Regions from separate parts of the Promicromonospora alba genome, predicted to be linked through region 1. Evidence: predicted binding sites of a transcription regulator. Region 1 holds the regulator's gene; the other holds the start of a gene.
The links. The regulator HspR, encoded in region 1, represses chaperone genes until heat shock. The targets are predictions, from matches to a motif close to AAGTTGAGTCNNNNNGACTCAACTT.

Region 1 (14,426 bases):
CGCGGACGGTCATCGGATCGCCGGGGGCACGAGTTCGTCGTACACGCCGAAGCCCAGGGACTACGGCAAGAAGCTCTCCGTGACCGTGCGCTCCTACCGGGCGGGCTACGGCACGGTGCTGCGGCGTAGCGCGGCGACCAGCGAGGTGCTGGCCCCGGCCAGGCGGTGGGTGGGCGACGACGAGCAGGCCCGGCCGGTGGGGCCGGACGGCGTGCTCGCGACGATCTACATCGCGCAGGCGCGCTCGGCCGAATGCACCTGGGAGCGCCGGTCTGCCACCGAGGTGCTCGGCTCCAGCGTCGGATCGGGCCAGCGCTTGTTCAAGGTGATCGACACCGATGACACCGCCTTCGCGAGCGAGAGCTGCGGCGTCTGGCTCAGGTACTACCCCGAGATGGTGACACCGAGCGACGAGACGGCCGATAACGGCGTCTACGCCCTCGGCGATCACCTCGAGCGCGGTGTGTACTCCACCTCCGGTCCGGCTGTCGCCGGCACGTCGTGCGCGTACACCTTCTACAAGGGCTTCTACGGCCAGGACGCGGTGATCGGCCAGGGCACCATCACGGAGGCCACGACCGTCACGATGCCGTCGGCCGCAGTCGGTTTCGAGACGGCCGGCTGCAGCTGGAAGCGGATCGGCTGAGCCGTCGCCAGAGCGCCGGGCACGCGGGGGAGACCCCGTGCGCCCGGCGCGCTGTCGTTCGCGGGGCGCGGTAGCGCCGCCCTCGTGACCACTGCAGCTGGTGTCACGCCGAACACCCCGGGTGATTCCGGGGAACTTGAGCGGCTGGGAGGGCTACTTTCTTGAGAAGAGTCCTGCCAGATGCAGGCCCAGCGCGCCTGGGCACCCTGGGCGCACCAGCCCCCGGGAGTAGTCATGCACCCACGCGTACGACGCCTCTCCAGAGTCCTGGCCTCGGCCGCCGCTCTGACACTCCTTGTGACACCTGCGGTCGCCGTCGCCGCGCCCGACGGGAATGCCGACGGCGGCGGCCCGACCACCGCGGCCACGGCGACCCGTGAGATCTCCGACGTCCCCCTGGAGTCGTCCACCCCGAGAATCAACCCGACGAACACCGACTGGGTCCGGGTGGGCGGGACGCTCAAGGCGCACGCGGGCACATGGACCTCCGGCACCACTTTCACCTACCAGTGGTACGCGGACGACGTGCCGATCAGCGGCGCGACCGGGTTCGTCTTTTCCCCGACCGCGGCGCAGGTCCGCAAGAGGCTCACCGTCCGGCTCGATGGTTCCCGGGAGGGCTATACCTCGGTGAGCCGGACCAGCGGGCCGTCGGAGCCCGTCGAATACGGGAGGTTCTCCCAAGCGCCCCCGAGGATCCTCGGCGTCGCGACGCCCGGTGCCACGCTGACCGTCTTCCGGCCGACGGCGGTGCCCGAGCCCGACTCCGTCGAGTACCGGTGGTGGCTCGACGGGGAGCGCATCCGGGGCGCGACGCGGACCACGCTGACCGTCAGGCCCGAGTGGAGAGGCCACCTCCTCTCGGTCCGGATGTACCTGACGAAGCCCGGGTTCCTGGGAAGGCTGGTCCCGCCGTCCGCGGAGGTGCGGGTCGGGGGCGCGTACTCGCGGTCTCCGAACCCGGCGATCTCCGGCACCGTGCGCGTGGGCTCCACGCTCACGGCGATCCGCGGCACCTGGTCGCCCACGCCGACGTCGTTCTCGTTCCAGTGGTACGCCGACGGACGGCCGCTCTCCGGGGCCACGACGTCGAAGTACACGCTGAAGGGCACCGACTACAAGAAGAAGATCACCGTGATCGCGCGCGCCTACCGGGCGGGCTGGGGCACCGCGGTGCGGCGCAGCGCGGCGACCGCCGAGGTGCTGGCATCGGCCGTGCGGTGGCAGGCCGACGATCTCGGCGAGCCGATCTACGTGGGGGAGGAGCCGACCGGCGTGGTCCCGACCACGTACATCGCGCAGGCAGGCCCCGCCAGCGAGTGCGCCTGGGCGCGCCTGCGACGTGACGGGACCGAGCTCGCCCAGGACGTGGGATCGGGCCAGCGCATGTTCACGGTTCTTCCCATCGACTACACCGTGTACACGAACCACCAGTGCGGCGTCTGGATCAAGTACTACCCGGGGATGGTCAGGACGAGCCACTCGACGGCCGCGCACGGCGTCTACGTCCTGGGCGACCACCTCGAGCCCGGCACGTACTCCACGACCGGTCCGGTCGTGGCCGGCGAAGCGTGCACCTACATCCTCTACGAGGGCTTCTACGGCGAACCCGCCGTGGTCGGCCGCGGCGTGGTGACGGAGCCCACGAGCATCCGCCTGAGCGGCTCCGGGCACCTGTCCGGGTTCGCCACCGCCGGCTGCAGCTGGCAGTGGATCGACTGACCCGTCGCCGGGGCGCGCGGTAGCGTCGCCCCATGACAACGGCCGAGACCACCGCCGACCGCATCGCCGCCCTCCTCGGGAAGCGCCCCGTCTGGGACGGTCACAACGACCTCCCGTGGGAGCTGCGCGAACAGTCGGCCTACGACCTCTCCGCCGTAGACATCGCGCAGCGGCTCACCACCACCCACACCGACCTGCCGCGGCTGCGCGAGGGCGGCGTCGGCGCCCAGTTCTGGTCCGTCTACGTGCCCGCCCAGCTCCAGGGCGGGGCAGCGGTCACGGCGACGCTCGAACAGATCGACTGCGTGCACCGCATGGTCGAGCGGTACCCGGACACGCTCCGGCTCGCCCTGACCGCCGCCGACGTCGAGCAGGCGTGGGCGGACGGTCGGATCGCCTCGCTCATGGGCGCGGAGGGCGGGCACTCCATCGACGAGTCCCTCGCCGTCCTGCGTATGCTCCACGCGCTGGGGGTGCGCTACATGACCCTCACGCACAACGACAACGTGCCCTGGGCCGACTCGGCCACCGACGACGAGGTGCTGGGCGGGCTCTCCCCGTTCGGCGAGGACGTCGTGCGCGAGATGAACCGCCTCGGCATGCTCGTGGACCTCTCGCACACCTCCGCCGGCACCATGCGCCACGCCCTGCGAGTCACCTCGGCCCCGGTCGTGTTCAGCCACTCCAGCGCCCGCGCCGTCTGCGACGTCCCCCGCAACGTGCCCGACGACGTCCTGGCCACCCTCGCGACCAACGGCGGCGTCTGCATGGTCACGTTCGTGCCGCAGTTCGTGTCACCCGCCGTCGCCGAGTGGCGGGCGACCGGCGCGGAGGCAGCAGCGGCCCAGGGCATCAAGAACACCGACCTCGGGGCCTTCGAGCCGTTCATCGCCGAGTGGCGGTCCCGGCACCCGCAGCCCCGCACCACGCTGGCCGACGTCGTTGCGCACGTCGAGCACGTCCGCGAGGTCGCCGGCGTGGACCACGTGGGACTCGGCGGCGACTACGACGGGACCCCCACCCTCCCCGAAGGGCTGGAGGACGTGACGGGCTACCCCCGCCTGCTCTCGGCGCTCGCGGACAACGGCTGGTCCGATGCCGACCTTGGCAAGCTGACCAGCGGTAACGCGCTCCGCCTGCTGCGGGACGCCGAGTCGGTGGCGGCGCGGACCGCGCGCTGACTCAGCTCGGCAGCTGCACGACCTTGCGCTGGAAGCCCAGAGCCACCTTCTGCAGGGACTCGAGCGGCTCCTGCTCGTTGTGGTAGCTGATCTGCCGCAGCATCGAGCCGGACGAGGCGAGCAGCGCGACGATCACGTCGCGCGCGTCCTCGCGGGTCTCGAGAGCCTCCTGCAGGAGGTCCTGGACGTGCGGTGACCTGAGACCGTCCTCCTCGGGATCGAGCAAGGCTGTCAGGAGCGCTATCGACAACGAGCTTCCGTGGATGCTTGCCATGGTGGTCTCCCCCCGTAGAGGCCCGGGGTCCCGGGCATCAGGCACCCCCGCGGGCAGGCCCGCGGGGTACGCGTCCGCTGCCCCCACCCCTGTGGCCTCGGTCGTGCACCCTTGTGTACCGCAGGTCAGGGCGTCGCGCCTGTTGACAGGGGCGAAACAGGGCCGACGACGGCGTGTCGCACCGCGTGGCAGTCAGTTCGCGTGCAGGAGCAGCTGGAAGAGGACGTGGTCCTGCCACTGCCCGGCGATCTTCAGATACCCCGGCGCGAAGCCGATCCGCTCGAAGCCGGCACGGGTCAGCACGGCCTGGGACGCCTCGTTGTGGGGGAGCGTCGCGGCCTGCAGGCGGTGCAGGCCCAGCTCGTCCCGGGCGTGCTCCACCAGCGCCTCGATGGCGCGCGTCATCAGGCCCCGGCCGGTGAACCGGGGGTCCAGCCAGTAGCCGACGTGCCCGTTCTCGAAGGCACCGCGCACGACGTCGGTGAGGTTCAGCCTGCCCACGATCTCGCCGTCCACCTCGAACACCGTGTACAGGGCCCGGCCGGTGGAGCTCTCCAGCACCAGCGCCCGGAGGTGCTCCTCGTGCCACTCCTCCGTGAAGAACGCCTCGGGGCGGGCGGGGTCCCAGGGGGCGAGGTGCTCCCGGTTGCGTCCGTAGGCGCCGGCGATCGCCGCTGCGTCGTCCTTGGTCAGTTCTCGGAGTGTGACGTCGTCGGTCAGGGCGATCTCGAAGGGCATGGCGCCACGATAATCCTGAGTCTTCTGGGGCGACGTCTGTGCAGGCCAGCGGGGTTCTGCGCACGGAGGCCCAGCACCGGGAACTTTCCGGCTCCGAACGAGGTTGAGTGAAGTGGACTCAACTTTGCGGTCGCGGGCTTGCTTCCACGCGAGCTCCGGCTTAAGTTGAGTGCAGAAGACTCAATCTGTCGGAGGAAGGCAGTCACATGGCACGCTCAGTAGGTATCGACCTCGGCACCACCAACTCGGTGGTGACCGTCCTCGAGGGTGGAGAGCCCACCGTCATCGCCAACGCGGAGGGCTCGCGGACCACCCCGTCGGTGGTCGCGTTCTCCAAGACCGGCGAGGTGCTGGTCGGTGAGGTAGCCAAGCGTCAGGCGGTCACCAACGTCGACCGCACCATCTCGTCGGTCAAGCGCCACATGGGCACCGACTGGACGGTGAGCATCGACGACAAGAAGTACACGCCGCAGGAGATCTCGGCCCGCATCCTGGGCAAGCTCAAGCGCGACGCCGAGGAGTACCTCGGCGAGCCCGTCACGGAGGCCGTGATCACGGTCCCGGCGTACTTCAACGACGCCGAGCGCCAGGCCACGAAGGACGCGGGCCAGATCGCGGGCCTCGACGTCAAGCGCATCGTCAACGAGCCCACCGCGGCCGCCCTCGCCTACGGCCTGGACAAGGGCAAGGAGGACGAGCTCATCCTCGTCTTCGACCTTGGCGGCGGCACGTTCGACGTCTCCCTGCTCGAGGTGGGCAAGGACGAGGACGACTTCTCGACCATCCAGGTGCGCGCCACCTCGGGTGACAACCGCCTCGGCGGCGACGACTGGGACCAGCGCGTCGTGGAGTACCTCATCAAGCAGGTGAAGAACTCCTCCGGCGTCGACCTGTCGAAGGACAAGATCGCGCTGCAGCGGCTCCGCGAGGCTTCTGAGCAGGCCAAGAAGGAGCTCTCGTCCTCGACGAGCACCAACATCTCGATGCAGTACCTGTCGATGAGCGAGAACGGCCCCATCCACCTGGACGAGAAGCTCACGCGCGCTCAGTTCCAGCAGATGACGCAGGACCTCATCGACCGGACCAAGGCGCCGTTCCACGCCGTGATCCGCGACGCGGGCATCTCCGTCTCGGACATCGACCACGTCGTGCTCGTGGGTGGCTCCACCCGCATGCCCGCCGTGAGCGAGGTCATCAAGGAGCTCACCGGTGGCCGCGAGCCCAACAAGGGCGTCAACCCGGACGAGGTCGTCGCCGTCGGCGCCGCCCTGCAGGCCGGCGTCATCACCGGTGACCGCAAGGACGTCCTCCTGATCGACGTCACCCCGCTGTCCCTCGGTATCGAGACCAAGGGTGGCGTGATGACCAAGCTCATCGAGCGCAACACGGCCATCCCGACCAAGCGCAGCGAGGTCTTCTCGACCGCCGACGACAACCAGCCGTCCGTGGCGATCCAGGTGTTCCAGGGCGAGCGTGAGTTCACGCGCGACAACAAGCCGCTGGGTGTCTTCGAGCTCACCGGTATCGCGCCCGCCCCGCGTGGCGTGCCGCAGATCGAGGTCACGTTCGACATCGACGCCAACGGCATCGTGCACGTGTCCGCCAAGGACCGCGGCACGGGCATGGAGCAGTCGATGAAGATCACCGGCGGTTCGGCCCTGCCCAAGGACGACATCGACCGCATGGTCAAGGACGCGGAGCTGCACGCCGAGGAGGACAAGAAGCGTCGCGAGGAGGCGGACACCCGCAACCAGGCCGAGGCCTTCGCGTACTCCATGGAGAAGCAGATCGCGGACAACCGCGACAAGCTCCCCGCAGAGGTCGTCACCGAGGTCGAGGCGGACATCGCCGCGGTCAAGTCCGCGCTCGAGGGTGAGGACGCCGAGGCCGTCAAGACGTCGTACGAGAAGCTCGGCGCCTCCTCGCAGAAGATCGGCGAGGCGCTGTACGCGTCCGAGCAGGCGGCGCCGCAGAGCGCCGACGGCGCACCGCAGGCGAACGACCGGTCCGCCGCTGACGAGGACGTCGTCGACGCCGAGATCGTGGACGACGAGGAAGAGCGCAAGTGACCGAAGAGAACCCGCAGGGAACCCCTGAGCCCGAGGGCTCGGAGGAGCACCCCTTCCACTTCACGGACAAGCGCAAGGTGAACAACTCCGGCGAGCAGAGCCGTCCGGCCGAGCCGGGCACGTCCGACGAGCAGTCGGACGAGTCCACGCCGGCGGACGTGCCCGCCTCGGCGGAGGGGTCCACCCCGGTGGGCGAGTCTGTCGACCCGCTGGAAGGACTCGACTTCGAGCCGTCCGGCGAGGCCGCCGAGGCCTCCGAGGTCCTCAAGGCGAAGGCCGAGGCCGCGGAGCACCTGGACGCGCTGCAGCGCGAGCGGGCCAGCTTCACGAACTACCGCAACCGGGCGCTGCGCGACCAGGAGGCCGCGCGGAACCGGGGCGTGCAGGACGTGCTGGCCGCCCTGCTGCCCGTGCTCGACGACGTCGAGCGCGCGAAGCAGCACGGCGAGCTGAGCGGAACCATGGCGGCGATCGCGGAGAAGCTCGACCAGAGCCTGCAGAAGTTCGGCGTCGAGCGGTTCGGCAAGGTGGGGGAGGAGTTCGACCCCAACCTGCACGAGGCGCTCATGCACTCGACCGACGCTGACGCGACGGCCTCCACGGTGAACCTCGTGGTGGAGCCCGGGTACAAGATCGGCGAGAAGGTGGTCCGGGCGGCACGCGTGGGCGTCGTCGGACCGGAGTGACTTCTCGGTGGTCGAGCTCGCCGAGACCGAGGTCTCGGCGAGCTCGACCACCCCTATCGACGCGGAAGGAGGTGCCATGACCGGTCAGGACTGGATGGAGAAGGACTTCTACGCCGTGCTGGGCGTACCCAAGGACGCCGACGACGCGGCCATCAAGAAGGCCTACCGCAAGCTGGCGCGCCAGCACCACCCCGACCAGAACCAGGGCAACGCGGCCGCAGAGACCAAGTTCAAGGAGATCGGCGAGGCCTACGCGGTCCTGTCCGACCCGGAGCAGCGCAGGCAGTACGACGCGGTGCGCGCGATGGCCGGTGGTGCGCGGTTCTCCGCCGGGCCCGGCGGTGCCGGCGCGGGCGGCTTCGAGGACATCATGGGTGCCATGTTCGGCGGTGGGCAGGGTCCCGCCGGCCGGGGTGGACCGCGGGTCCGCTATTCGCAGGGCGGTGGCGCCGCCCCGGGCTTCGAGGACATCCTCGGATCGATGTTCGGCGCCGGGGGCCGGTCCGCCTACGGTTCGGCCGGCCCGACGGGGTTCGGCGCGCCGACCAAGGGGGCCGACGTCGTCGCGCAGGTCACGCTGCCGTTCCGTGCGGCAGTGGAGGGCGCTACCGCCGAGCTGGACGTCAACGGCCGCACCATCACCACCCGGATTCCGGCAGGGATCAACGACGGCAAGAAGATCCGGCTGCGCGGCAAGGGCAAGCCGGGCGTCGCCGGTGGCCCCGCGGGCGACCTGGTGGTCACGGTGCACGTGGCGCCTCATCCTGTCTGGACGCTGGACGGGCTCGACCTGCGCATGACCGTGCCCGTCACGTTCGCCGAGGCCGCACTCGGGACCACGCTGGAGGTGCCGACCCTCGACGGCTCTACCGTGCGGCTGAAGGTGCCCGCGGGAACCCCGTCGGGACGGTCGCTGCGCCTCAAGGGACGCGGCGTGCACACGGCGGCCGCGAACGGTGACCTGCTCGTCAGTGTCCAGGTGGTCGTGCCGCAGAAACTCAGCAAGAAGGCCAAGCAGGCGATCGAGACGTTCGCCGCGGAGAGCGACGGCGAGGACGTGCGCGCCGGGTTGGCCGAGCGGGCGATGGAATGACCGCAAGCGCGGTGGGGCACGGTCCCCACCGCGCCGCGGTCGGTTAACCTGCCCGCACGCAGTTCCGAGCGAACGAGAGAGGGAGGGGCACATGCTCGACGACGACGCACCCGTGCTCACCGTCTCCAAGGCAGCGGAGCTGGCGGGTATGCACCCGCAGACGCTGCGCCAGTACGACCGGCTCGGCCTGGTGGTACCCCGGCGCACTCGCGGACGTGGCCGCCGCTACTCGCGCCGGGACGTGGCGCGTCTTCTGCAGGTACAGCGGCTCGCGCAGGTCGAGGGCATCAACCTGGCCGGGATCAAGCGCATCCTCGCCCTCGAGGAGCACGTCTCGGTCCTGGAGGAACGCCTCGGTGACCTGCTGATGCGGGTCCAGGAGGAGGGCCGCGTGTTCGCTGCGGGTCCGGCCGCCGGCGACGTCGTCGTCGTGCAGCGTGGCCAGCGGGTCCGGAGCGCGGCGACGCGGATCGACCTCGAGCACCGCGGCGTCGGCGGGGGAGCAGTGGTGCTCTGGCGGCCGTCGCCCCGGCGCGAGGGCTGAGCACTACCGACCGCCCATCAATTTCGGTAACGCAATTCTTTCGTTAATCGAGAATGCGCCGAAAAAGATAGGTAAGGCATTCCTTGCTCTACGCGTTCTGCATTTCCGGAATATGATCGAGCTATTCCGGATGTTCAAGTGCGGACCAGCGAGGAGTGAGTCATGAGCACGCTGATGGAAATGCCCGAGGTCGCCGAGTGCTCGATCGACGGCTGCGGCTACAACCACGACCACGGCTGCCACGCCGGCGCGGTCACCATCGCAGGTCACGAAGGTGACGCCTCCTGTGCGACGTTCATCCCGCTGAGCACCAAGGGAGGCCTCGACAAGGTCATCGCGCACGTCGGCGCCTGCCAGCGCGGCGAGTGCGTGCACAACGACCACCTGGAGTGCGGCGCCGCGTCCATCCGCGTGGGTGCCGGGCCAGAGCAGCCCGGGCACGCCGACTGCCTCACCTTCCAGGAGCGCGGACCGGTTCTGTAGCGCCGGCGCCGGAACGAGGCAGGGACAGAACAAAGCGTGACAAGACAGAGCGCCCGCTCGACGGTGAGCGGGCGCTCTCGCTTTTCGTTCGGCGTCCGCGGTTCGACGTCCGCGGTCCGGTGGCTCAGCGAGCCAGGTGGTCCAGGAGGAGCAGCGCGTCGTCGTGCGTCCCCGGCAGGCGCTCCACCCAGACGCGGGTCGGCCTGCGCACCTCTGTGGTGAGACCGAGCACCTCTGCGTTGCGCTCGACCACGCGGCGCAGCGACTGACCCAGCTCCGCGGTGGCGGGGCCGCGCTCGCACAGCACCACGAAGGTGCCGTCGCCGACGGCCGCCATCGGGTGACCCTCGCCGAAGACCTGGTGCAGGGTCCGGCCGATCGCCGCTGAGCGCGCGAGCCGCTGCCAGGTGTCGAGGCTGTCGAGGCCGACGTCGAGCACCAGCAGGCAATGGGTGGTTCCGGCGGTGGAGCCGGCGCGTTGCGCGGTGCCGTAGGTCTCGCGCAGACGCTCGCCCAGGTACTCGCCGGTCGGCAGGCCTGTCGACGGGTCGTGCGTGGCTATCTGGTAGGGGACCCGCTCGCGCTCTCCGACCCAGCCGATCGCCGCGGCGCGCAGCGCGCCGACGTCGGTGGGGCGGCCGAACGCGGCATACAGACAGGCGACGTCGTCCAGCGCCTCGGTGATCCCGGCGCCGACGGCGGCCCGCGCGGCACCAAGACGCTCCGCGGGTGCTATGACTCCGCGGCCCTCAGCCAATGCCTCTGCCAGCGCTTCAGCGGCCGGGTGCTCCCAGTCGTTCGGTCGGATCCAGACCGAGGCCAGACTGCTGGCGCGCCACCGCTCGCGCAGGTCATGCACTCGCACCTGCGCCTCCTGCTGTGACTCGCTCATGATGAAGGGACCCTCACGGAGACCAATCATGACGCACCTTCAGGGGTGGTGTACCGCACTTCACCCGAAGATCATCCTGGTAATGTTTTTTTCAGCCCCTAAGATGGCGGTGTGGCTCTATAGTCTTGGGCAGGGACACGGCCGAGAGTCTGGGTAGACGTGAAACAAGCCGAGAGCAGCACAGGGGAAACCCCGAGTGACGCGGAACTGATCCTGCAGGTCAGGTCGGGTGACCGCGAGGCTTTCGGCGTGCTCTACGAGCGCCACGCGGGGGCCGCGCGAGCGCTCGCGCGGCAGTACGTCTCGCCCGCTGACGCCGACGATGTCGTCGCAGACGCCTTCAGCAAGCTTTTCGAGATGCTTCGTCGCGGCGCGGGCCCCGACGCAGGGTTCCGCCCTTACCTGTACACGGTGGTGCGCCACCGGTCGTTCGACGTGTCCCGCGGCGCCGCGCGTACGCGCCCCAGCACTGACGACGAGATCGAGTCCGTGGTCGGCCGGGTCGCGTCCGACGAGGACCCTGCGCTCGCCGGCTTCGAGCGCAGCGTGGTCTCCAAGGCCTACTTCGACCTCCCCGAGCGCTGGCGCGAGGTGCTCTGGTACGTCCTGGTCGACGACCTGAAGCCCGCGCAGGTGGCGCCGGTGCTGGGGCTCAGCCCCAACGGCGTCTCCGCTCTGCTCTACCGGGCCAAGGAAGCGCTGCGCGCCGGCTACCTGCAGCAGCACCTGACGCATGCCCCTTCGGACACGTGCCGCTCCGTGAACCCGCTGCTCGGCGGGTACGTGCGGGACAGCCTGTCCAAGCGGGAGACCACGAAGATCGCCGACCACCTGGCGACCTGCGGCACCTGCAGCGCCCTGGTGCTCGAGCTGCACGACGTCGCACACGGCATGAAGACGGTCATCGCCCCGCTGGTGCTCGGTGCGGGCGGGCTGGCTCTCGTCGGCGCCGGTGCGCCGATCGGTGGGATCTTCGTCGCGGCCAAGGCCGGTGCGGGTGCGGCCGTCGGTAGCGCACCGGCGGCGACGGCAACTGTCGGCGCGGCCTCGACCGGCACGTTCTCGGGTGCGGTGTCGTCCGCGGTCTCCGCGACCGCCAGTGCGTTCGCCGCCGCGACGGGCGGCAGCGTGGCGGCCGGCGCGATCGCCGTCGCCGCCGTCAGCATGGTCGCGGCGCTGCAGATCGCGGGACCCGGCGACCCCGAGCCAGTGGCCAACGACAAGGTGATCAGCACCGAGGACGGCCGCGGGCTGCCCGGCGCCGAGGAGATCAACGGCAAGCCGGTTGCGCCGTCCGACAACAACGACGTCAAGCCGGACCCGAGCACGCAAGCAGTTCTCCGCGTCGACTACACCGACGCCTCGAACCCGCTGGCACCGCGCGAGCACCAGATCCTCGGCTTCACCATCACGAACGCGGGCGAGGTCGCCGCGACGGGTACGCAGCTGGAGCTCACGCTTCCCCACGGCCTGACCATGACGCCGGACGAAGGACCGTTCGGCACGGGTGTGGGAGGACGGCTGGCCCGGGACACCGCGGAGCCGACCGAAGGCGCCGACGACGCCGGGACCTCGACGCCCGATGCCGGCACGGGTGAGAACAGCGCCGACGGTACGGAGCCCGAGAACACGTCCGACGGCGAGACGCAGGCCGAGCCGAGTGCGTCGCCGAGCGCGCCCGCCACCGTGGGACCGCTCCAGAACGAGGGCCCCATCGCCTGCAACCCGACCGAGCAGGCGAACGTGCTGCTCTGCTCGCTCGGCGAGGTCGCACCTGGACAGGCGCACCGCGTCGAGGTGCCCGTCCGGGCCAACGCCGGTGGTGACTACCCCATCGGTGCCGAGGTGTGGGCCGACGGTCTCGACCACGTGACCATCGATCTCGCGGACCGCACGGTGGCGCACTTCGGCCCGGAGCTCTCCGCGTCGACCGACAACGTCTCGCTGGGCAGCCCGGGGACCGCCGCGCTGCCGATCCGCGTCAACAGCACCGGCGACCGCACGGTCCCCGCGGACTGGGGCGTCGAGGTGTCGCTGCCCGACGGCGTCCAGCCCGCCGGGTCGCAGCCCGAGCTGTCCTGCTCGGCTACGGAGTCGCCGAACGCCTGGTTCTGCGCCCCCCGTGCGGACACCGACGCGGCAACCGCGGTCGAGCCCGGTGACGGCCGCGCAGTAGCGCTGAACGTCACGTCGGCGGTCGAGGCTTCGGCGGAAGCCACGGAGCTCGGCGTCGCCAACATCCGCCCGGTCGTCTCCGGGGGCTACGCGTACTCCACCACCGCGACGGTGACCGTCACGTCCGCCTGGGCGAACGCCGCCGACGGCGTGGGTACGGTCGCGGCCTCCTGCCTCGACGAGGGCGGAGTCGGCACAGCCGACGCCGTGGTGACCGGCACGTACACCAACACGACTCAGCGCACGGTGCGGGTAGCCCTCCAGGCGGCCGGTACCAGCGCTTCCACGGGCAAGAGTCTCGCACCCGGGGAGTCCACCGAGCTGACTGTGCACGACGGCCTGCGGCTTCCGGCAGGTCAGGCGGTCTTCGTCCTGGCCACCGATGTGGACGGCCGGACCTACAAGACGCCTGTGCCGGCGGGTGACCACGAGGCAGCTGACTGCTACACGCCGTCGTGGACGACCGAGGTGAGCGCACAGACGTTCAACACCGGCGGCACCGTGGCGGTCGAGGGCAAGGTGACCAACACCTCGGACGAGACCATGACGGTCGACATGGTGGTCACGGTCGACGGCACCGCCATGAAGTCGGTGTCCCTCCCCGTGACGCCGGGCGGAACTCAGACACTTACCGTCGACACCGGTAGCGCGATGGTGCCCGAGGGTGAGGCGGTCTTCCGCCTCTCACGGGAGGGCAAGGACGAGGACGGCGACGCGCCTGCCCAGGCGGTCGTGTCCAAGGACAACCCGACGGCGCACTACGACGCAGCGACGATCGCCCCGGCACTGGGCGACAAGCCCGTGATCGCAGGAGCCTGCGAGTTCGACGCCGCGCAGGACCGCTCGGTGCAGAAGTACTCCTTCACCGCCGACAACACGGCGTCGACGCTGCCCGTGCGGTTCCACGTGGGGGACGTGACCAGGACCGTCGAGGCCGGACAGACCCAGGTGATCGAGTACCCGGTCGTCTGGGGTACCGAGACCTCCGAGATCACGGCCGGGGGCAAGGTGCTGGACAGGACGAACGTCTCGTTCGAGTCGTGCGCCGAGCTCACGTGGCCCGGCGACGCCGTCTCGGTCGGTACCGAGACGGCGTGCTCCGCCGACTCGCAGGTGCAGCTCACGGCGACCGTGGACAACCGGACCGGCCGCGACTGGACGGGCCTGCTGGTCCGCGAGGGCAGCAACGACGTCGGGCCCGACCAGCCGGTGCCCGCGGGGCAGACCACCGCCCTCACGCTCACTCGGCAGACCGCCCTCAGCACCGACGGCTCGGTCACCGTGCGGCTCTACCGTGACCTCGAGGGCAGGACCCACGAGGTGGAGTGGTCGTACGGCGTCCGGGGCCAGAACTGCATAGGCGCCGAGTGCGAGCTGACCCCGGACGCGAATCCGGCTGCCCTGGGCAGGGACGAGACGTCGGACGTCCCGCGCACGGAGAACCAGTGGCCTTGGCAGGGCTTGGACACCTGCATCGACCAGCCCGCCGACCAGGCCTGACGCCGACCCGTCAGACGATGCCGTACAGGCGGTCGCCCGCGTCGCCCAGACCGGGCACGATGTAGGCCTTCTCGTTGAGCCGCTCGTCCACCGCGGCCACGACGACGGTCAGGTTCGCGCGGTCGCCCACGTGCTCCTCGAGGAGCTGGATGCCCTCGGGGGCCGCCAGCAGGCAGACCGCCGTCACCTCGCGGGCGCCGCGCTCCAGCACGTAGTCGATGGCGGCGACCAGGGTGCCGCCGGTGGCGAGCATCGGGTCGATCAGGAACACGTGCCGACCGGTGAGGTCGTCGGGCAGGCGGTTCGCGTACGTGACGGCCTTGAACGTCTCCTCGTCGCGCACGAGGCCGAGGAACCCGACCTCCGCCGTCGGGAGCAGACGGCTCATGCCGTCGAGCATGCCCAGGCCGGCGCGCAGGATCG
Region 2 (14,426 bases), on a different contig from region 1:
TGCGGTACGCCGGAGCCTGGAGCGGTCGGTACTCCTCACGGGAGCCATCACCATCTTCCTCGCCTACGCGCGGCCGGCGGCCGGACCGGACGTCGCGGTCGCGGTGCTGCTGCTGCTCATGGCGGGTGCCGTGCTCGTCGCCCGCGAGCCCGGGCGGCGGCGTGTCTGGCTGCTGGTCGCGGCGCTGGGGCTTGCGGCGCTCTGGACGGCACTGGGTGGCGGCGAGGTGCGGCTGGTCGAGGCCTACACCCTCCCGCCCGCACTGGCCGCCGTGGCGGTCGGCGCCTTCGTCGCCTGGCGGAGGGGACGTTCCGAGCCCGGCGCGGAGCCCGACGCCGAGGCCGCTGCTACGACGGCCGGCGCCGGCACCACGTCGGTCACTGCCGCGACGCATGCCTGGCGGCTCGCCGCAGTCGGCGCGGGACTCGCCGTCGTGCCGAGCCTCGTGGTGCACCTGACCCGCACCGAGCCCGCCGACTGGCGGCCGTTCGCCCTAGTGGGCGGCGCTGTGCTCGCCCTGGCGACCGCGTACGCCCTGGACCTGCGGCCGGTACGCGAGCGGCTCGCCTTCCTGCGCGACTCGTGGACGCGTCCGGTGCGGCGCGGCCTGGTGGCCGTAGGCGCCCTGGCCGCGCTGAGCGGAGTGGTCGAGTCGCTCCACGTCGCGGGCGAGCCGGTGTACTGGATCGGGGCCGCCGCGGGGCCCGCGCCCGGTCTGCCCCCGCTGACCTGGTACGACGGTTCCCCGTTCGGTACGCCGGTCGCGGCCGGCTGGGTGTTCGCGGCCGGTCTCGGGTGGGCGCTCCTGTCGGGCGCGCTGCTGGTCGCGGCGGCCGTCCTGGCGCGCCGGTCGGCACGCGGCCGGACGGCGTCGTGGCTCGACCGCTGGGGCATGGCGCCGGGCCTGGTGCTCGGGACGCTCGGCGCGGTGGTGAACACCCGCCCGGTATGGGGCTCGATAGTGTCGCTGCTGGTGGTCGAGCTCGGGCTCCTCGCGCTGCTCGTGCTGGTCACGCGGCGGGCGGGCCGTCCGGGAGTCGGCGCTCCACCGTGGCTGGTCTGGCTGTGCGCCGTTGCCGTCGCGATCGCCGCCTGGGCGCCGCGCGAGCTGCGCGTCGAGGCGTTCTCGGTGACGCTGGGCGCGGGCCTGATCTGGTCGGGTGCGACGGCGCTGCGTCGCTGGATGGCGGCGGGCGAACCGAAGGACGCGTCTGTCAGCCTCATGACCTGGCCACTCGGTCACGGCGGCTCCTGGCGCACCGTCGGCCTCGGGATCGCGGCCCTCGTCGGCCCGTCCGTGCTGTCCACCGCCACCGACCCGCTGACGATCCGGGCGTCCTGGGTGGTGCTGGCCGCCCTCGCGTCGGTCCTCGTCGGGTCGCGTCTGCGCCTCTCGGCACCGTTCTGGCTCGGGGTGTGGACGCTGGCCGTCGAGGTGGTCATCGTGTTCGCGAAGCTGGGCGTCGGCGTCTCACCACTGCCGTGGATCCTCACCCTCGTCCCCGCCGCCGTCGTGCTGCTCATCATCGCGACGCTCGACGAGCGCAGGACGGCGGCCTCCGGAGGCACCGCGGCATATCTGCGCGACCTGCGCTGACGCCGCCAGGTGCGGCCCCGCCGTGCGCGACGGCGGGGTCAGCGAGGCTCGGGCACGGCGGCGCCGGCCGTGAGCCTGGCCTCGAGACGGTCGCGGACGTCCGGCCACTCCTCCGAGAGGATCGAGAAGTACAGCGTGTCGCCCACCGAGCCGTCGGGCGCGATGCGGTGCGCCCGCAGCCTGCCCTCCTCCTGTGCGCCGAGCTTCAGGATCGCGGCCCGTGACCGGTCGTTCCGCGCGTCGCAGCGCAGGGCGACGCGGCGCAGCCCCAGCTCGTCGAAGGCGTGCCGCAGCAGCATCAGCTTGCACGCCGGGTTCGTCATCCCCGCCCACCAGTCCCGGCCGTAGAACGTGGAGCCGATCTCGACCCGGCGCTGCCCGGTGCTGAGCTCGTAGAACCGCGTGGAGCCACGCACCTCGCCGTCCGGCCCGAGCACGGCGAAGGCGAGGTGATCCCTGGCCGCGAGGGCGGCGTCCACGTACGCCTCCATCGCCGGGACGGTGTCCGGGAGGGCGCTGGTCATGCCCGCCCAGAGCTGCGCGTCGACGAGGCCGGCCAGTGCCGGGGCATGGTCGTGGGACAGCGGTTCGAGACGGACGCCGTGGGCCGCGAGGTGGAGATCGTGCTGCATGCGGTCATCCCACCACGAGCTCGAACCACCACAAACTCAAACCACCACGAGCTCAGACCGTCGCGTCGAGCCAGTCCAGGACGGTGGCCAGGTACTTCTCGCGGGCCGGCTTCGGGGACAGGACCAGGTCGTGGGCGCCGCCCTCGATGACGGCGAGGTCCACCGCGGCCCCCAGCTTCTGGGCGCGAGCGTGCATGTGCGCGACGTCGAGGACCGCGTCGGTGCTGAGCATCACGGCGGCCTCCCCGCCGTCGGGCCCGGTCTTGTCGCTGGTGCACACGAGGACCGGGCAGCGCACCGCCAGCCCTCGGCCGACCTGGCGGTGACCGCGCCGGATCGCGGCGCTCCAGCCCGCGTGGGCGGGGAACCCACCGTGCGGCTTCCAGCGCAGGTCGTAGTCCCACTCGCCGCTCGTGGCCTGGTGCAGGGCCCGGCCGTAGTCCTCGCTCGGCTTCTTGTTCACGACGGTTCGGGGCGCGATCCGCCCGAGCACGTACACGGCCTGGGTGAGCAGCGTCCGGTCCGACCAGGTTCCCCGCAGGTCGAACCACGGGCTGTTCAGCACGAGGGCCGTCACCCGGTCGGGGCGCACGTTCGCGTACAGCGAGACGATCAGCCCGCCCGTCGAGTGCCCCAGGAGCACCAGCCCGGCGTGCCCGTCGGCGGCGATGACGTCCGCCGCCGCGTCCAGGTCCTGCTCGTAGAGCCGCAGGTCGTTCACCATGTTGGGGGCACCGCCCGCCGTCGTCCACGCGTCGATGGAGCGCCCGTGGGCGCGCAGGTCGATCGCGTAGAACGGGTAGCCCCGCGCGGCGACCGCCTCCGCGAGATTGCGCTGGAAGAAGTAGTCGGTGTACCCGTGCACATACAGCACGGGCGGTCGCCCGACGGCTGGCCCGTCCTCAGGCGTGTAGCGGACCAGCGTCGCCTCGGCGCCACCCGGCAGCCGTAGCGTGCGCGCCTCGAAGCCCGCGCCCAGCACGTCCTCGGTCCAGCCGTTCCCGCTGTCGTCCATGTCGCTCCCGTGCGTCATGCCTGCCTGGCCGGCTCACCGTGTGGTCTGCCGTGCGTGCTGCCGTCGGCTGACGATATAGGTAACCGAGCGCCTACAGGGGGGCGACGGCGGGTGGTGTCGCGCTGGATCGCGCAGCGGCGGCGAGGGCCCGTTCCCGGCGCAGCGCGGGGAGGAAGCAGACCGCACCCAGCGTGCTGAACACGCCGCCGATCACCATGGCGGCCTGGACGGACAGGACTCCCGCCGCCCAGCCGAGCGCGGGGGCGCCCAGGGAGTACGCCGCGAACGCCACCATCGACGCCATCGAGAGCACCGTCGAACGGTTCCGGGACTCGGCCTCGCGGTGCAGCAGCGCCTGGTAGGCGGGCCCGTTCGCCCCGTGCAGCCCGTAGGTCACGAGATAGGCGGCGACCAGGCCCACCGGGCCGAGCGCGAGACCCATCCAGACTGCCCCGAGCCCGTTGAGGAGGCGCGCGATGATCGCCGTGCGCGCCACCCCGATGCGGGGCGTGGCGAGCCCGGTGAGCGCCGCCCCGCCGGCGAACACGGCCCATCCGGCCGCCGCGGCGGGGCCCGCCACCGCGGCACCGGCGGCTGTTCCCCCGAGCAGCTCGGCCAGGCGGATCGGCTGGAACGTCTCGTACACCACCATCCCGACGCTCCAGAACACCTCGACCAGCAGCAGCCAGCGCAGCACCCGGTTGTCCCGCGCCAGCCGCAGGCCGTCGCGGATCACGCCCGGCGCCTGGCGCGCGGACTCCAGGACCCGGCCGGCCACCCCAGCATTCCGGCCGCCCGACGGCGCGACGATGCGGGGCACCTCGCGGACCAGGATCGTGACGGCGACCAGATGAACCGCGGAGAGCACCGCGTACACCGCGTACGGGAAGGCGAGCGACGACCAGGCTTCGAACGGGTGCCACCAGACGAGCACGCCCGAGAGGAGGGCGCCTGCGGCGATCGAGGCGCCCAGCACGGTGCTGTGCGCGGCCAGCGGCCGGTCGACGTCGGCCCCTGGCTCGGTGGCGTGCACCGTGTCGACGAACCATGCCTCCAGCGGACCGGAGTCGAGCGCCCGGAAGACGCCGGTGGCCGCCGCGGCCAGTGCGAACGCCCAGAACGTCGTCGCGCTGAGGAACAGGACGGCCGCCACCACCTGCAGCACCGCCGCCGCGATGAGCATCGGACGGCGGCCGAGGGAGTCGGCAAGACCGCTGGTCGGCAGCTCCAGCACGAACACCGTGAACCCGGTGAGGGACAGTGCCGTGAGCGCCTCGGGCACGGAGAGGCCGCGTTCGATCGGCAGCAGCGTGGTCACCGTGACGATCAGCCCGACGGGGAACCACCGGGTGAGGGTCAGCAGCAGGAACGCCCGTCGCGCCCGGGCCGGCGTCAGCGGCGTCATGACGGCTCCGCCTCATCGTCTTCGCCGGCATCCCCCGCGCCGTCGGGAAGCTCGTCCGGATCCAGGGGGTAGGCCGCCTGCCAGAAGGTCACCCGGCGCGCGCCGGGGGCGGGCTCGGCGTCGCGGTAACGCTCGAAGACCGCGTCCAGCTCCCGCCGCAGCTTCCGGAGCTGTTCCGGGTTCACGGTGACCCACGTGTCCCCCATACCCGCCGCGTCCTGCCACTCGCCGGGCCATGCCTCGGCGACGTCGAGCCAGTGGCCGAAGTCGTTGCTGAACAGGCGCAGGTAGTCCCGTTCCAGCCAGCCGAGCGCGGTGGCGGCGTCCTCGTCCTGGGCGAGCTCCGTGCGCTCCCAGCTGTGGGAGCTCGTCGCGGCACGCCACAGCCGTTGCTTGCCCGCACCTTCGCCGGTGTCCGCGACCAGGCCCACGGACTCGAGCTTGCGCAGGTGATAGCTCGTGGCGCCCGAGTTGGTGCTCAGCGTCGTCGCGAGCGTGGTCGCCGTCGCCGGGCCGCCGCGCCGCAGGGTGCCGAGCAGGCGCGAGCGGAGCGGGTGGGCGAGCACCTTGACGGCCTCGGGGGTGAGGCGGAAGTCATCCTGAGAGGCGGGCATGCGTGCACAATACCCATGCACAAACTCTGTGCACAAGAGTCATGCACAAAAATTGTGCACAGGCACACTGAAGAGTCAGAAGCTCAGGTCACCGGGGTGACCTGAGCTTCTGACAGGTGTCGAGGGTGGTCAGAGGAGCATGACGACGGCGGTCACCACGCCCGCGATGACCACCAGGACGCGGAACACCGTCGGCGGCATCTTGCGGCCGATGCGGGCGCCGACGTAGCCGCCCACCACGGAGCCGGCGGCGAGCAGCCCGATCGCGAGCCAGTCGACGTCGGCGACGAACACGAAGATGAGGGTCGCCACGACGTTCGCGGCGAGCAGCGACACGGTCCGCAGCGCGTTCACGACGTGCACCGGCAGGTCGGTGCCGAGCCCGAGCACCGCGGCCATCATGACCCCGGCCCCCGCCCCGAAGTAGCCCCCGTACGCGCCCGTCAGCACCGAGAAGACGACGGTCGCGGGGGACATGTGGTGGCGCAGCCGGGTCGGCTCGTCGCGGGTGCGGCGCAGCCACCTGCTGATCCACGGCTGCGCGCCGACCAGCAGGCAGGAGACCAGGATCAGCCAGGGCACCACGGCCTCGAACACGCCGGGCGGGAGCGCGAGCAGCAGGACGGCCCCGCCCACCGAGCCGACCGCGCACGTCACGAGGACGGCGAGCGTGACGGCGGGATGCGCACGCAGCTCCTGGCGGTAGCCGAACGAGCCGCTCACCCCCGCGGCCACCAGGCCCGCCGTGTTCGACGCGTTCGCGACGACGGGCGGCAGCCCGACGGCGAGCAGCACCGGGAAGCTCAGCAGCGAGGCGACGCCGACCGTCGAGGAGAGGATCCCCGCGCCGAGCCCGGCGCCGAGGACCGCGAGCTGTTCCCAGCCGGTCATCGGTCCCGGCCCTGCTCCCGGTCCTGGTCACGGAGGAGGGCCACGTCGCTCACCATCTCGACGTGCGCGTGCATGGCGGCCGCGGCGGCCTCCGGGTCGCGGGCCCGGATGGCGTCGGCGATGGCCCGGTGCCCGTTGAGGGAGTTGCGCGGCCGGCCCGGCTGCGAGAGGGACTCGATGCGGCTCTCCCGGATCAGGCTCGCGATCTCCCGCATGGTCTGGGCGAGGAGGTCGGAGTGCGCGGCGCCGGTCACCGCCGCATGGAAGTGCTCGTCGGCCTCGACGCCGCGGTCGCCGTGCGTGATGGCGTCCTCCATCATGTCCAGCGCCGCGTCGATCGCCACGAGGTCGTCCTCCGTGCGCCGCTGGGCGGCCAGCGCGGCGATCTTGGTCTCCAGCGCGTCGCGGATGTCGATGATCTCGGGCATCCGGTCGGCGTGCGCGCGGATCGCCTCGACGATGCGGCTCTCGGTGTGCTTGCCCGTCAGGACTGTCCCGTCTCCGTGCCGCACCACGACGACGCCGACCACCTCCATCGCGACCAGCGCCTGGCTGAGGGTCGCGCGGCTGACGCCGAGACGCGCCGCCAGCTCCCGCTCGGGCGGCAGCCGGTCCCCGGCCTGCAGGCCGTTCTGTCGGATCCAGGCAGTGATCTGCTCCGCGACCTGCTCGTAGAGGCGGGTGCGGGCCAGCGGTGTCGGCAGTTCGGCGGAAGCCTTGGGGGTCACCAGTCGAGAATACTTGACAGAAAGCCCATTGGACTATTGGCTAGGCCACTGATCCATCGTGTCTCGTCGGTCAAAGGTGTCCGCCGCGATGGGAAGAGGAGTTGTCATGGGTCCTGAGTGGATCGCGATCATCGCGCTCGTCGCGTTGTTCGTCGCCGGGACGGTGCTGCCGATCAACATGGGGGCGCTGGCCTACGTCGCGGCCTGGTTCGTCGGCGTCTTCGCGCTGAACATGGACGACAAGGAAGTACTGGGCGGCATCAGCGCCGACCTCGTGCTCACCCTGATCGGCGTCACCTATCTGTTCTCCATCGCCAAGAACAACGGCACCGTCGACCTCATCGTCTCCAAGGCCGTGCAGGCGGTCGGCGGCAGGGTGGCGCTGATCCCGTGGGTCATGTTCGCCGTGACCGCCCTGCTCACCGCCATGGGCGCGGCAAGCCCCGCGGCGTGCGCCATCATCGGCCCGGTGGCCCTCGGCTTCGCCCGCCGCTACAAGATCAACCCGCTGATGATGGGCATGTTCGTGGTGCACGGCGCCCAGGGCGGCGGGTTCTCTCCGATCAGCATCTACGGCACCATCACCAACTCGGTCATGACCGACGTCGGCTACGAGGGCACCGAGATCGCCGTCTTCGTCGCGTCGCTCGCCATCAACACGGCGATGGCCGTGATCCTGTTCCTCGCCCTCGGCGGCCGCCAGCTCATGCGCGAGCGGGTCGACCCCGCCGAGGCGGCCGGCCACATCGCCAACGACCTGCACACCGGTGGAAAGTCCGTGACCGTCAGCGGACAGGGCGCCGGCGTCTCGACCACCACCCAGGCGCTGGGCGTGCGCCGCGACCACGTGCTGACGCTCGTCGCCTTCGCCGCGGTCGCCACCACCGCGCTCGCGTTCGACCAGAACATCGGCTTCGTCTCGATCACCGCCGCCGTGGCGCTCGCGATGCTGTCCCCGCACCAGCACAAGGACGCTGTCAAGCAGATCGCCTGGCCCACCGTGCTGCTGGTGGCGGGCGTGAGCACCTACGCGACGATCCTCAACGAGGCCGGGTCACCCGAGTACATCGGCACCTGGGCCGCGGGCCTGGGCATCGCCGCGATCGGGGCGCTCGTCCTCTGCTACGTCGGCGGCATCGTCTCGGCCTTCGCGTCGTCGACGGCGCTCCTGCCGGTCATCATCCCGATCGCCGTGCCCCTCATCGCGACCGGCGGCGTGAGCCCGTGGGCCATGGCGGCGGCCCTTGCCGTCTCCTCGACCATCGTCGATGTCAGCCCCTTCTCCACGAACGGAGCCCTGATGCTCGCCAACCGCCCGGACACGATCTCGGAGCAGGCGTACTACAAGCAGATCCTCAACTACGCCATCATCGTCACCCTCGTGGGGCCGCTGCTCGTCTGGGCCATCCTCGTGCTGCCGGGCTGGTGAGCACGATGACCGGTCCGCTGGACGACGTCGTCGTCGTCGACCTCTCCCGGGCCCTGGCCGGGCCGCACGCCACGATGATGCTCGGCGATCTGGGTGCGCGCGTCGTCAAGGTGGAGGTGCCCGAGCGGGGCGACGACACGCGTGGCTGGGGCCCGCCGTTCGTCGGCGAGGAGGGTGCGCGCGAGTCGACGTACTTCCTGTCCGCGAACCGCAACAAGGAGTCGATAGCGCTCGACCTCAAGGCCGACGAAGGCCTGGCCACCCTCCTCGCGCTCGTCGACCGGGCGGACGTGCTCGTGGAGAACTTCCGGCCGGGAGTGCTGGACCGGCTCGGGATCGGCGTCGACACGCTGCTCGAGCGCAACCCGCGCCTGGTGGTGCTCTCGATCACCGGGTTCGGGCACGACGGCCCGGAGGGCGGCCGTGCCGGGTACGACCAGATCGCCCAGGGCGAGGCGGGGCTGATGTCCCTGACGGGCTCCGGCCCGGACGACCCGCAGCGCGTCGGCGTCCCGATCGGCGACCTGCTCGCCGGGATCTACGGCGCGTACGGCGTCCTCGCGGCGCTGCACGAGCGGCACACGACCGGCGTCGGACAGGTGGTCCGGACGTCCCTGCTCGCGGCGGTCACCGGCGTGCACGCGTTCCAGGGCACGCGGTGGACCGTCGCCGGGGAGGTGGGGCACGCGCAGGGCAATCACCACCCTTCCATAGCGCCGTACGGCCTGTTCCGCTGCCGTGACGGCGCCGTCCAGATCGCGGTCGGCTCCGAGGTGCTGTGGCAGAAGTTCTGCCTGGCCTTCGGGCTCGACGCCGATGCGGAGGGCCTGCGGAGCAACCCCGAGCGGGTCGCCCGCCGCGACGAGGTGATCGAGCTGGTCGAGACGGCGTTCGCCGACCTCGACGCGGACCGGCTGCTGACCCGCTTGGCCGACGCCGGGATCCCGGCGGGCCGGGTGCGTACCCTCGACGAGGTGTACGCATGGGAGCAGACGGCGAGCCAGGGCCTGCTCGTCGACGTCGAGCACACGAGCCTCGGCACGGTGACGCTGCCCGGCCCGCCGCTGCGGTTCTTCGACCCAGCTGGCGCCGAGGTGACCCGGCGGGACCACCAGGCGCCGCCGGTGCTCGACGAGCACGCCGCGGGGATCCGGGCCTGGCTCGACACGCCCGGGCGGGAGTGGCCCGGCCCGGAGAGGCCCGGCCCGGAGGTTGGTCCATGACCCGCCGGTGGACGGCACGCGAGCTGCTCGACCTGGTCCTCGACGCGGACAGCTTCGAGTCCTGGGACGAGCCGGTCGACGCGTCGGGGCACACTGCCGAGTACCGCGCCGTGCTGGCGGCGGCCGCGGAGAAGGCGGGCACGGACGAGTCGGTGCTCACGGGTCGCGGCCGGGTCCGGGGGCGGCCCGTGGTGGTCGTCGTGAACGAGTTCCGGTTCCTCGGCGGCTCCATCGGCCGGGCCGCGGCGCAGCGGATCACCGCCGCGATCCGGCGCGCGACGGCGGAACGGTTGCCGCTCCTGGCGACGACGGCGTCCGGCGGCACGCGGATGCAGGAGGGCACCCCCGCATTCCTCCGGATGGTCGAGATCTCGCGCGCCGTGATGGACCACCGCGACGCGGGCCTGCCCTACCTCGTGTACCTGCGGCACCCGACGACCGGCGGCGTCTATGCCTCGTGGGGCTCGCTCGCGCATCTCACGGTCGCCGAGCCCGGTGCGCTCATCGGTTTCCTCGGGCCGCGCGTGGTCGAGGCCCTGACGGGCGAGGCCCTGCCCGACGGCGTCCAGTCCGCCGAGAATCTCGCCGCCAAGGGCGTGCTCGACGGCGTCGTCGCGCCCGAGAACCTGCCGGCGCTCGTCGAGCGGACGCTCGCGGTGCTGGTGGACCCGCCCTCGGCGCCGTCCCTTCCGCGCCGTTCCGGGGAGGCCGCGGCGGACAGCTCTGCCTGGGACTCCGTGCTCCGGACCCGGGCCGAGGGCCGCGTGGGGGTGCGGGACCTGCTGCGCTACGGGGCCTCGGGGACCGTGCGGCTCTCCGGCACGGAGGAGGGTGAGCGCGACGAGTCGATGCTGGTGGCGCTGACGCGGCTGGACGGTCGGCCGTGTCTCGTCGTCGGGCAGGACCGGACCCGGCAGACCGAGAGCACCCCGATGGGACCCGCCGCGCTGCGCGTGGCGCGGCGCGCGATGGGGCTCGCCGAGGAGCTGCGGCTGCCGCTGGTCGCGGTGATCGACACCCCGGGAGCCGAGCTCTCGCAGGCCGCCGAGGAGGGTGCGCTCGCCGGTGAGATCGCGCGCTGCATGGCGGCGCTCACCCGGATGACGGTGCCGACGCTGTCGGTGATCCTCGGCCAGGGCTGCGGTGGCGGGGCGCTCGCGCTGCTGCCCGCGCAGGCGGTGATCGCCGCAGAGCACGCCTGGCTGTCGCCGCTGCCGCCCGAGGGCGCGAGCGTCATCGTGCACGGCGACACCACGCACGCGGCGGCGATGGCGGAGGCCCAGCACATCCGGGCTGTCGACCTGCTCGCGGAGGGCGCCGTGCAGCGCGTGGTCCCGGAGCGGGAGTCTGACACCGCCCGCGACGTAGCGGTGGCGGTCGCCGCCGAGTGCGCGGCGGTGCTGCGGGAGCTGGACACCGACTCGGTGATCGGCAGTCCGTCAGGTGATCGGCAGTCCGAGTTACCGATTACCTGACGGACTACCGATCACCCGGGCATCGGCCTCTGCTCAGTGCCGCTGCTTCTCCAGGGCCTTGCGGATCTGCTGGACCAGGGCGAAGACGAGGAGCGCGGCGAACGCGATCGACGCGACGTCGTCTGGCATGACCACCGACAGGCTCGCGCCGCCGAACGAGAAGCCCGACGCCACGAGGCCGATGAGCGCGGCCATCTTCAGGTGGACCAGCCGGTTGCGGGCATTGACCCAGGTGCCGGAGACCGCGGTCGGGATCATCGCGACCAGAGACGTGCCCTTGGCCAGCGCGGGCGCGAAGTCGAACAGCGCGGACAGGCCGGGGACGGCGAGCTGACCGCCGCCGATGCCGAGCAGACCGGACGCGACGCCCATGACGAGGCCGAGCCCGATCATTCCCGCGCCGTCGAGCACACTGGGCAGCCCCTGGGCGGTGTCGACGGACGGGGGCTCGCCGAACGCGTCCATCACGGACCGCACGATCCCCGCGACCAGCACCCCGACGAAGAGCCAGCGCAGCAGGGTCTCCGGCACGCGGGCGAGCAGCCGCGCCCCGACGACGGCGCCGATCACCGCGCCCACGACGAGCAGTCCGGCGGCGATCAGGTCGACGGCGTCGTGGGTCAGGTACGGGATGGACCCGACGATCGCCGCCGGCAGGATCGCCGCGAGCGAGTACGCGCTGGCCCGGCGCTGCGTGAGGCCGCCGAGCGACGTCAGGAGCGGCACCATGACGATGCCGCCACCCAGGCCGAACAGTCCGGAGAAGGTGCCGCCGACGACCCCGACGAGGACGGCGCGGGGAGGTGTCAGGGACTCGTCAGTCTGTTCGGTCACCCCGCGATGATCTCAGGTGTGCCGCGATGGTCCGTGCGCAGTCCACCGACCCGGTGTGCGTGGTGTCGACCTCGAGGTCGTAGGTGACCCCCTCGTGCACGACCTCTGCCTGCTTGGCGGCCATGCCCGCGACGCGGTCGCCGCGGGCAGCCTCGCGCGCCTCCGCGACCGCGGCGTCGCAGCGCACACCGACCCACAGCGTCGGGACATCGCCCAGGGCGTCGAGCCAGCGCCGCTGGGACGCGCCACCGCCGAGGAAGACGTCGTCGACCACGATGTGCGCGCCGGCGCGTGCCATGGCGACCAGCCCGGCGATCCAGGCGTCCTGCAGCGCCATGAACTCCTGCCCGACGTCGACGCCGCCGTCGTCCGCGAAACCGATCCCGTCGCCGCCGGTGGTCAGGCGGACGGGCATCGCGTCGACGAGGGTGTCGATGCTGAGGGACAGCCAGGCGTCGGGCAAGGCCGTCTGCAGGCTGCGCGCGAGGCCGGACTTCCCGGAGCTGGAACCGCCGTTGAGGACGATCACCTGGGTGTTCATGCCGCAACGGTACGAGTGGGTGGCGCACGCTACAGTGAATTCCAGGGTTGAGCGGAGTAGACTCAACTTTGAACGCGGTCTTGCCGCGCAGACTTCAGCACCATCCTGGGAGGCCTCATGGACACCAAGTTCACGACCATGTCGCAGCAGGCGATCGGCGACGCGATCCAGTCGGCGTCGGCTGCCGGCAACCCGCAGCTCGAGCCGGTCCACCTGCTGGCGTCGCTGCTCCAGCAGGAGCGGGGTGTCGCCGTCGGCCTGCTCGACGCGGTCGGGGCCAGTGCGCAGGCCATCGGCCAGCGAGTGCGCGCGGCTCTGGTCGCGCTGCCCCAGGCCAGCGGCGCGAGCACCGCTCAGCCGAGCGCGAGCCGGGCCATGGCCACGGTCCTCGACCTGGCGTCCAAGGAAGCGCAGGGGCTCGGCGACGAGTACGTCTCCACCGAGCACCTGCTCATCGCCGTCGCGGCCGGGCAGTCGCCCGCGGCCCAGATCCTGTCCGACGCCGGAGCCACTGCCGACGCCCTGCGCGCCGCGCTGCCCGCCGTCCGTGGGGCCGGCCGGGTCACGAGCCCCAACCCGGAGGGCACGTACAAGGCGCTCGAGCAGTACGGCACCGACCTGACGCAGCGCGCCCGTGACGGCAAGCTCGACCCGGTGATCGGCCGTGACTCGGAGATCCGTCGTGTGATCCAGGTACTGAGCCGGCGCACCAAGAACAACCCGGTGCTCATCGGAGAGCCGGGCGTCGGCAAGACCGCGGTCGTCGAAGGGCTCGCTCAGCGGGTCGTGGCGGGCGACGTGCCCGAGTCCCTCAAGGGCAAGCGCCTCGTGGCGCTCGACCTGGCCTCGATGGTGGCCGGGGCGAAGTACCGCGGTGAGTTCGAGGAGCGCCTCAAGGCGGTCCTGGAGGAGATCACGGCGTCGGACGGCGAGGTGGTCACCTTCATCGACGAGCTGCACACGGTGGTCGGCGCGGGTGCCGGCGGCGAGGGCGCCATGGACGCCGGCAACATGCTCAAGCCCATGCTCGCGCGCGGCGAGCTGCGCATGGTGGGCGCCACCACGCTCGACGAGTACCGCGAGCACATCGAGAAGGACCCGGCCCTGGAGCGGCGGTTCCAGCAGGTTTTCGTGGGCGAGCCCTCCGTGGAGGACACCGTGGCGATCCTGCGCGGGCTCAAGGAGCGCTACGAGGCGCACCACAAGGTGACGATCGCGGACTCCGCTCTCGTGGCCGCCGCCTCGCTCTCCGACCGCTACATCTCCGGGCGGCAGCTCCCCGACAAGGCGATCGACCTGGTCGACGAGGCCGCGTCCCGCCTGCGCATGGAGCTCGACTCCTCCCCGGTGGAGATCGACGAGCTGCAGCGCGCTGTCACGCGCCTCGAGATGGAAGAGGTGGTGCTGTCCGAGTCGGAGGACGCCGGCTCCAAGGAGCGCCTGCAGCGGCTGCGGGCCGATCTCGCCGACCGCCGGGAGGCGCTGGCCGCGCTGACCGCGCGCTGGGAGTCCGAGAAGGCCGGCCACAACCGCGTCGGTGACCTGCGCGCTCGCCTCGACGAGCTGCGGACCGACGCCGAGCGCAAGCTGCGCGAGGGCGACCTGGAGGGCGCCGCGCGTATCCGATACGGCGAGATCCCGGTGGTCGAGAAGGAGCTGGCTGCGGCGGAAGAGGCGGAGGCGACGAGCCAGGTCTCGAACGCCGACCCGTCGCTGGCTCCTGTCGAAGCCCCGATGATCGCCGACAAGGTGGGCGCCGACGAGATCGCCGAGGTGGTCGCGGCGTGGACCGGCATCCCCGCCGGGCGGCTGCTGCAGGGCGAGTCCGAGAAGCTCCTGCACATGGAGGATGTCCTCGGGCAGCGCCTCATCGGCCAGAAGGCTGCTGTGGCCGCGGTGTCCGACGCGGTGCGACGGACCAGGGCGGGTGTCTCCGACCCCGACCGGCCCACCGGTTCCTTCCTGTTCCTCGGCCCCACGGGTGTCGGCAAGACCGAGCTCGCCAAGGCGTTGGCCGACTTCCTGTTCGACGACGAGCGCGC

Region 2: the regulator HspR is predicted to act here: its motif matches at 12,429-12,453, upstream of clpB (ATP-dependent chaperone ClpB).

What each region holds. Positions count from the first base shown of each region.
Region 1 is NZ_JBHSFI010000008.1:46,338-60,763, forward strand. It holds gene ACFO6V_RS22710 (hypothetical protein) at 1-646, shown strand, start outside; gene ACFO6V_RS22715 (hypothetical protein) at 881-2,368, shown strand; gene ACFO6V_RS22720 (dipeptidase) at 2,401-3,549, shown strand; gene ACFO6V_RS22725 (hypothetical protein) at 3,551-3,823, opposite strand; gene ACFO6V_RS22730 (GNAT family N-acetyltransferase) at 4,016-4,561, opposite strand; gene dnaK (molecular chaperone DnaK) at 4,768-6,630, shown strand; gene grpE (nucleotide exchange factor GrpE) at 6,627-7,316, shown strand; gene ACFO6V_RS22745 (DnaJ C-terminal domain-containing protein) at 7,393-8,409, shown strand; gene ACFO6V_RS22750 (heat shock protein transcriptional repressor HspR) at 8,501-8,953, shown strand; gene ACFO6V_RS22755 (DUF1540 domain-containing protein) at 9,116-9,436, shown strand; gene ACFO6V_RS22760 (hypothetical protein) at 9,561-10,328, opposite strand; gene ACFO6V_RS22765 (sigma-70 family RNA polymerase sigma factor) at 10,578-14,003, shown strand; gene upp (uracil phosphoribosyltransferase) at 14,014-14,426, opposite strand, start outside.
Region 2 is NZ_JBHSFI010000004.1:707,474-721,899, reverse strand. It holds gene ACFO6V_RS14175 (SCO7613 C-terminal domain-containing membrane protein) at 1-1,597, shown strand, start outside; gene ACFO6V_RS14170 (GNAT family N-acetyltransferase) at 1,636-2,229, opposite strand; gene ACFO6V_RS14165 (alpha/beta hydrolase) at 2,282-3,244, opposite strand; gene ACFO6V_RS14160 (MFS transporter) at 3,336-4,649, opposite strand; gene ACFO6V_RS14155 (winged helix-turn-helix domain-containing protein) at 4,646-5,263, opposite strand; gene ACFO6V_RS14150 (sulfite exporter TauE/SafE family protein) at 5,393-6,154, opposite strand; gene ACFO6V_RS14145 (FadR/GntR family transcriptional regulator) at 6,151-6,885, opposite strand; gene ACFO6V_RS14140 (SLC13 family permease) at 6,989-8,311, shown strand; gene ACFO6V_RS14135 (CaiB/BaiF CoA transferase family protein) at 8,317-9,534, shown strand; gene ACFO6V_RS14130 (carboxyl transferase domain-containing protein) at 9,531-11,009, shown strand; gene ACFO6V_RS14125 (sulfite exporter TauE/SafE family protein) at 11,043-11,843, opposite strand; gene cpt (chloramphenicol phosphotransferase CPT) at 11,827-12,384, opposite strand; gene clpB (ATP-dependent chaperone ClpB) at 12,502-14,426, shown strand, end outside.